DNA from 2 places in the Peribacillus sp. YIM B13481 genome. Region 2 is predicted to be linked to the other one. Evidence: riboswitches for the same ligand, from Rfam matches in the RefSeq annotation. Region 2 holds a riboswitch; the other holds the start of a gene.
The links. Region 2 has a riboswitch for cobalamin ahead of metE (5-methyltetrahydropteroyltriglutamate--homocysteine S-methyltransferase). Riboswitches for the same ligand answer to the same signal wherever they lie in the genome.
Positions count from the first base shown of each region.

Region 1 (4,219 bases), on a different contig from region 2:
TTCAGGACTTTGTTTCTAAGTTCGATTTCAAGGAAAAAGCCGAAACGGTCATCATCGATTTTTCCCATTCTAAAATATGGGATGCTTCTGCAGTCGGTGCTGTTGATACGGTTGTCCTTAAATATCAGTTTCAAGGTACACCTGTCCAGGTGCAAGGCCTGGACGAGGAGAGTTCGTTATTGCTTGAAAAACTCGCCACCTCAGAAAGTAAAATATCTTGAAAAAGTATAATTCTGCTGAATAGAAACTTTTCAAACCGACAAAATAGATAACATGAAATATTTCCTTTTGAAAGGAGCGAAAAGCATGACATCCGATCAGGATTATACAGCAGCGAATCTGTCACCAGATTTATTGAATGAACTGAAAAGCTTTGAAAGCAAACTTGGCGAGGAAGCCAATAAAGAACTGATTGTCATCGCCTATGAAAAAGAAAAGGAAACCTTAAATTAAAAAAAAAGACTCAAACACCTTTAAATGGATGGTTGAGTCTTTTTTTGATGTACAGAAAAGGGGCCCCAAAGTATTAAATGGGCACCCCTTTTCCAATATTATTTACTGAATACGTCCGTTAAAACCGGAACGATTTGTTTTTTACGCGATACAACGCCCTCTAAGACGGCAATGTTATTGTTTAATGAAACGTCATATGCCTTTTCCACTGCATCAGCCGCTTTTCCAAGAGCCAAGGCCACAGAATCATTGGTCAAGATATCCGTTACGACGAATAGGAATAAATCCAATTCCTTCACAGCGATGACCGATTCAATGGCTGCTTCTATTTCAGCTTGCTTAGCAAGAACTTCGTTCGGATCTACAGCATTGACCTGAGCTATCTCAACTTTAGCCATTCCCATGGAGAATTCTTTTGCATCAAGAGTGATTAGCTGGGCAATCGTCTTGTCGCTCAAGTCAGCTCCCGCCTTCAACATTTCCAAGCCATATGTTTCAGCGTTTACTCCCGCAATATCAGCCAGTTCCATAGCTGCTGCAACGTCTTGCTCTGTGCATGTCGGGGATTTGAACAATAAAGAATCGGAAATTATGGCAGATAGCATAAGTCCGGCGATCGTTTTAGGGACTTCAATGCCGTTTTCTTTATAGATTTTATTTAAAATGGTTGCCGTACAGCCAACTGGCTCCGCACGGTAATATAAAGGATCGCTTGTTTCAAAGTTAGCGATACGGTGATGGTCAATAACTTCCAACACACGGACTTGGTCAATATCTTCTGCACTTTGCTGGCGTTCGTTGTGGTCGACCAGGATCACGCCATCCGCTTCCCCTGCCACTTTTTCCACAAGGCGGGGAGCTTCGAATTTGAATTGGTCCAACGCATATTGAGTTTCACCATTCACTTCACCCAGACGAACTGGTTCAGCGTTGATACCTAGTTGCTTTTTAAGATCTGCATAAGCGATTGCTGAACAGATTGTGTCTGTATCCGGGTTTTTATGTCCAAAAACTAATACTTTTTCCAAGATTTTAACCCCTTTTTCATAAATATTTTTCCGCGAATCCCCTCATCGCAATAAGGGAGACCCACCTTTACTATACACTTTATTTTAACACAAAATCCCGTAAATTCAGTGCTCGAATTACCCATTCCCCAATAAAATCTTTCATTCTCAATCCCTCTACCTTCACTTTGTCAATAGATAAGGGTTGGTTTTTCTCAAATATATTAGTTGAATTATCATCGTATATGGCTTACGATAATATAAGCAGAAATACTAGATATTGATTACACAAACAATACTAATAACTATATATAGAATATTTTATAATCAAAGGTGCCAGTGATGGCTGAAAAGGGAATCCGGTGTAAACCCGGAACTGTCCCCGCAACTGTAAATGTGACGAAATGAGAAACCACTGTATAGCTCTCTCTATACGGGAAGGACTCAAAGTAGGATGATCATGAGTCAGGAGACCTGCCTTGATTTTTTCATGTTTCTTATTCTTCGGGGATTGAGATGATGAAACGATAGTATAATGGCTATTTTTTCATGGTTCTTTTATTCTATCGTTTGATCCGCTCAATCCATTTGGGCGGTTTTTTTATTTTAGCGGAAGTTTACAAGGAGGATTATTAATGACTCAAACATATAACTCTACCATAAGCGAAAATGACACCGAAACGAATTCAATCCAGCTTGAGATGTTATCAAAGGAATTCGAAGGCCGTCTCGATATGGAAAAGTTCAAAAAGCGTTTTATAAAATGGCTTGATCGCAAAAGTGACTCAACCGATGAACAGGCATCAAAAAAACTGATTCAGCTCGCTCTTGAAAGTGTGGATATAGATGCTCCCGATTGGACGTTCGTTGCTGCAGCAGAACTATTGAATACGATGTATAGGGATGCACAGGCAAATCGAGGTTATGAAGGCATGAGTTATGGCCCATTCTATGAACTGATCACGGAACTCTCGCAACTTTCAGAAGGCCAGCGTTATCCCATTTATAAATCAGAACTGCTAGCTTCTTATACGAAAGCAGAAATTGAGGAATTGGGTTCGGTGATCGACCCGGAAAAGGATAAATTATTTTCTTACATAGGCATCTACTTATTAAACGATCGCTACCTAGCCCGCCCAAAAAAAGACAAGGTCTACGAACTGCCTCAAGAGCGCTTCATGATCATCGCGATGGAAATCATGCGAATGGAAAAAACGGAGCATCGTCTTCAACTAATAAAAGAAGCTTACTGGGCCATGTCCAACCTTTATATGACTGTTGCGACGCCTACTCTATCCAATGCAGGTAAAACGCATGGACAGTTAAGCTCTTGTTTTATCGACGCAATTGAAGATTCCATTGACGGCATCTATCTATCTAACTACGATGCTGCAAAAGTATCAAAATTCGGCGGCGGTGTAGGTCTTTACGTTGGTAAGATTCGTTCGCTTGGTTCTGATATCCGAGGTTTCTCTGGAAACAGTTCCGGCACGACTCCCTGGATCCGGCTATTCAACCAGACAGCTGTCAGTGTCGATCAATTGGGGCAACGTAAAGGTGCCATCGCGATTTACTTGGATGCCTGGCATAAAGATATTATGAGCTTTCTTGATTTGAAGACGCAAAACGGGGATGACAGATTAAAAGCCCATGATATTTTTACAGGTGTATGTATTCCTGATTTGTTCATGGAGGCTGTACGCGACAGAAAAGAATGGTATCTTTTCGATCCACACACCGTCAAGCAAACCCTTGGATTCTCACTTGAAGATCTTTATGACGAGAAGAAAGGCGAAGGAAGCTTCAGGAATCATTATGCACTTGCTGTCGAGGCCGCAGAAAACGGTACACTTCCAAACTATAGCTTTGAAAAAATCAATGCGATGGACATCATGAAAAGCATCATGATTTCTCAATTAGAAGAAGGCGTACCATATATGTTCTACCGCGATGAAGTGAACCGGAAGAATCCGAATAAACATAAAGGCATGATTTACTGTTCTAACCTTTGTACGGAGATTGCTCAAAACTTAAGCCCTTCGACGATTACGGATGAATATGAAACAGAAGATGGAGATGTCGTTGTGGTCCGTAAAAGCGGCGATTTCGTTGTCTGCAACCTATCATCCATTAACTTGCCCCGTGCGGTGAGCAGCGATGTTTTGGAGAGGTTAATTCCCATTCAGGTCCGGATGCTGGATAACGTCATTGATGTCAATAATCTTCCGGTCAAGCAAGCATCCATCTCGAACAAACGTTACCGGGCAATTGGTCTAGGAACGTTTGGATGGCATCATTTACTTGCCACTCAGAATATTTATTGGGAATCGGATGAGGCTGTTCACTATGCCGATGCTTTATACGAAAAGATCGCTTACTTAACAATCAAAGCATCCAACGAGTTGGCCAAGGAAAAAGGATCATACCCATATTTCGAAGGATCGGATTGGCATACAGGGGAATATTTCGAACTTCGTGACTATACAGATCAAAAATGGATGGATTTAAAAGCAGATGTGCAGGAGCACGGTACCCGTAATGGATATTTAATGGCTATTGCCCCCAATTCATCGACTGCTAAAATCGGTAATTCAACGGATGGAATCGATCCTTTGTATGAAATTGAATTTTACGAGGAAAAGAAAAACTTCAAATTCAAGGTGACCGCACCAGGATTGACGCCAAATACGTATGAATATTATAAAAAGACCCGCTTTAATTTGGACCAACTGGAGAGCATCAGGCAAAATGCAGCCCGC
Region 1 covers NZ_JBHZPE010000006.1:72,307-76,525, reverse strand. Annotated here, with positions in the region: gene ACFX4X_RS06220 (SulP family inorganic anion transporter) at 1-221, shown strand, start outside; gene ACFX4X_RS06215 (hypothetical protein) at 307-453, shown strand; gene ACFX4X_RS06210 (manganese-dependent inorganic pyrophosphatase) at 552-1,481, opposite strand; cobalamin riboswitch at 1,775-1,956, shown strand; gene ACFX4X_RS06205 (ribonucleoside-diphosphate reductase subunit alpha) at 2,096-4,219, shown strand, end outside.
Region 1: it holds a riboswitch for cobalamin, as region 2 does, so the genes downstream of both, ACFX4X_RS06205 (ribonucleoside-diphosphate reductase subunit alpha) here and metE (5-methyltetrahydropteroyltriglutamate--homocysteine S-methyltransferase) in region 2, are expected to answer to the same signal.

Region 2 (4,219 bases):
CATACCTTTAATGGAAAAGGTCAAATCTGTCCCTGGTGAAACGATCCTGACTTTGTCAGTCCGTTCCATCAATAGTTTTAACGGTTTTAATGCCGCCTCCATTTTCCCATAATCCATTGTGCATACGTTCAAAAGGAAGTCTTGATACCTGTCGAAAGTCATGCCGGCTTTTTGCGCTGATGTGTTGGTGGGATAATTAAGCAAGACCCAACGTCGGTTGTTCACATAAAAAAGAGTTGGAGAATTCATAGCCTCCCCTTGAAGACGGTGCCTTTCGAGGAGAACATCAGTCATTTCCACATCGTTTTCTTCACCGGTGATGATGATGACCGCATCGATATCCGTATATTTCTTCAGAGCCCATTGCGATGATGTGTCAAGTTGTTCCTTCACATTCCCTTGTAATAGATGCCGGCTTATCTCATCGTCTTCAAGTTCTACATATGGATAAGCACCCACTCTGTATGTTTCATCAATCAGCTCTTTCAATAATGGTTTCGTGTTGATATGGCCCCGAATAAGGATTCTCTCTTTTGGCTTTAATTGTATCGAATGATGAATCAGCCTGGCAGCAAGCTTCGTTATTCGCTCATCCTTCATTTGCCTGTCCCTTATTTTTTGAGGTCGCGAAGAGTTTCAAGAGCTTCTTCGACGTGGCCTTTTACTTTTACCTTACGCCATTCTTTGACTATCTTACCTGCCTTATCAATCAGGAATGTTGAACGTTCAATGCCCATATACTCCTTGCCGAAGTTCTTTTTCAATTGCCACACATCAAATGATTCAGCAGCTTCATGATTTTCGTCAGCTAGCAGCAGAAAAGGCAATCCATGTTTTTCGATGAATTTTTCATGTCGTGCCGCTGGGTCTGGGCTGATACCAATGATGACAGCGTCCAATCCCTCAAATTGCTCATTGTGGTCCCGGAAATCACAGGCCTCCGTCGTGCATCCTGGCGTCATGTCTTTTGGATAAAAATATAAAACAATGTATTTCCCCGTAAAATCCGATAGGGAAACCATTTCACCATTGTTTGCTGGGAGTTGAAAATCAGGTGCTTTTTCTCCAATTTTAACAGTCATATTGAACCCTCCATTTCTTTCATTATGGTAAGAGTACCCAATAATCGAAAGAAATACAACTTTCATTTATTCCTTCTTTCCTGATCTAAATCAATCACCGTCCGAATTACAAACGCGGCCGGGAGCGTATAGCCGATGAATGCCTGGATTGTCGCAATCATCCTGCCTACGCCTATCGGGGCTATATCCCCATACCCTACAGAAAACATCGTCATCGCACTAAAATAAAAAGAAGTCTTCAGTTGCTCGTAAAAACTGCCGTCCAAACGATTGCCCATATCAAGAATCACTGAATGATTCTGAAGCTCGTATAATAAATAAATCAGTGCAAATCCAACTAATATCGTCGCATATAAATTGCCAAGCCACAGCATATCCTCCAGAGAAAACTTCTTTCCTCCCGACTCAACAAGAAATAAGGTACGAATGCTCATCACCATGCAAAAAATGATTCCTGCAATCAAGATGTAGAAAGTCATCCCCCACGCCCCATTTCAAAACGCCACTCCCTCTATACATACTCCCTGTCCAAACAATATATTCTTTCTTAGGGACAGACTTTATCCTTATCACTAACACATCCTAAACGCATTTGTCAGGAATTTGGGACCTTATCCCGAATCTTTTTCATGTTGACCCTTTTAGTCGGATATGTTAAGGTTGTCTAAATATTTATAATAATTTTTATTTTATAAATATTCACCACCTGCAATCAGTTTACCCAGCAGGTTTTGTGAAATTTCATATGTGGAAATAGGTTCCTAATTTTCATTAGGATTAAAAGGGAAGCCCGGTGTAATTCCGGCACGGTCCCGCCACTGTAATGGGAATGTTAGCGCCATCCAATATGCCACTGATCAACGGATCGGGAAGGCCCGTCGCTAATGATATTCCCTAAGTCAGGAGACCTGCCTATTTCGACAACACTGTTTTAACCTACGGGAGATAGGGAGGTGTTAGGGACCTTATAATTGTAAGGGGCATTCTGCATGCCTCTTTATTTTAAGCATTTCTAACTTTCTCTTTTGACGGTTAGGGATGCTTTTTTATTGTTCAATCAAATGAATGTAGGAGGATGGGAATTTTGAAAAGCAGTAGTTTGGGTTACCCGCGAATCGGGGAAGATCGTGAATGGAAACGTACATTAGAAGCTTACTGGTCCGGTAAAATCGATGAAGCAGAATTTACGGCACAACTAAAAGCCATCCGTTTAGGCAACTTACAAAAACAGAAGAAACGAGGCATTGATATCATTCCTGCCAACGACTTCACTTTATATGATCAAATGCTGGATATGTCCGTCATGTTCGGTCTTGTTCCTGAACGTTATTCAGCCTATGAAGGCGGATGCGTTCCCCTTTCCGTTTATTATTCAATGGCCCGCGGAAACAATGATGAAGTCGCTTCCGAAATGACGAAATGGTTCAATACGAACTATCACTATATTGTCCCTGAATTAAGCCTGTCACAGCTGACTTTAACAGAAAATAAACCACTTGCAGCATATCGGGAGGCCAAGGAAAAGCTAGGGATTGAAACCAAACCCGTGTTGATTGGACCTTATACTTTCATCTCCCTTTCCAAAGGCTTCAATAAAAAAGATATCCCTGGCATCATCCTGAGCCTGCTTCCCCTATACACGCAAATCCTGCAAGAGTTGGAGCAAGAAGGCGTGAAGTGGGTTCAAATGGACGAACCTTCTCTTGTTTCATCCATTTCCAAAGATGATATGCAAACTGTTACTTACCTCTATGAAAAACTGAATGAAGCAGCACCAAACCTGAACATCATGCTACAAACATACTTTGATGCCGTGGAGCATTACCAAGAAGTCATCGAATTACAAGTCCAAGGAATCGGTCTTGATTTTGTACATGATAAAGGGAAGAATCTAAGTAATCTTGAAGCATTCGGTTTCCCGAAGGACAAAGTGCTTGCTGCAGGTGTGATTGACGGAAAAAACATTTGGCTATCTGATTTATCGAAAAAAATCCAATTGATCGAGACTCTTAAGAAAAAGGTAGCCGAAGACCAAATCTGGCTTCAGCCCTCTTGTTCCCTGCTTCATGTCCCAGTGACCGTTCGTAATGAAACCGCCCTTTCAAAAGAAGTGAAAGAGGCTCTCGCTTTCGCTGATGAGAAACTTGAGGAAATCATACTCTTGGTCAAAGGGAATAATCTAGGCTTTGAAGCAATCGCCGAAAAAGTCGATGCTAATAAATTTACGGTTCAAACGTTAGCAAGTTCAAATGCACGGAATCATGGGAATGTACAATCCAATGTCGAAAAGGTTAAAACCAGGAACGTCGGCCGTCAGCTTCCATTTAAAGAACGTTACCAAAAACAACAGGAATTTTTCAAATTGCCTTTTCTTCCTTCGACTACGATCGGCAGCTTTCCACAGACATTTGAAGTTAAACAAGCACGTGGGAAATTCAAAAGAGGAGAATGGACCGCTTCGCAATATGAAACATTCGTTAACGAAGAAATCGGCAGGTGGATTGATATCCAAGAAGAAATCGGCTTGGATGTTCTTGTACACGGGGAATTCGAACGGACGGATATGGTTGAATACTTCGGCCATAAGTTAGGCGGATTCGTCTTTCTAGAAAAGGGCTGGGTACAATCCTATGGGTCTCGCTGCGTGAAACCACCAGTCATCTACGGTGACATCGATTTCATCGAACCGATGACAGTCAGGGAAAGTGTATACGCACAATCACTGACGAACAAGACGGTAAAGGGAATGCTAACAGGTCCTGTCACGATTTTGAACTGGTCATTTGTCCGTGATGATATTTCCAGGGAGAATGTTTGCTACCAACTGGCACTTGCTTTGGAAAAAGAAGTCATTGCATTGGAATCGGCTGGAATCAAAATGATCCAAGTTGATGAGCCTGCACTTAGGGAAGGTCTGCCATTGAAAAAAACCGATCGCGATGAGTATTTGAACTGGGCTGTTAATTCGTTCTTGATATCCACATCAAGCGTCGAGGATACAACCCAAATTCACACGCATATGTGCTATTGCGACTTCAACAGTTTCATGGATGTCATCTCCTCCCTTGATGCCGATGTAATTTCCATCGAAACATCCCGTAGCCACGGAGAGCTTGCTTCCGCATTCGAGGAAAGAA
Region 2 covers NZ_JBHZPE010000030.1:4,020-8,238, forward strand. Annotated here, with positions in the region: gene ACFX4X_RS16550 (aminopeptidase) at 1-600, opposite strand, end outside; gene bcp (thioredoxin-dependent thiol peroxidase) at 612-1,082, opposite strand; gene ACFX4X_RS16560 (potassium channel family protein) at 1,145-1,561, opposite strand; cobalamin riboswitch at 1,821-2,012, shown strand; gene metE (5-methyltetrahydropteroyltriglutamate--homocysteine S-methyltransferase) at 2,158-4,219, shown strand, end outside.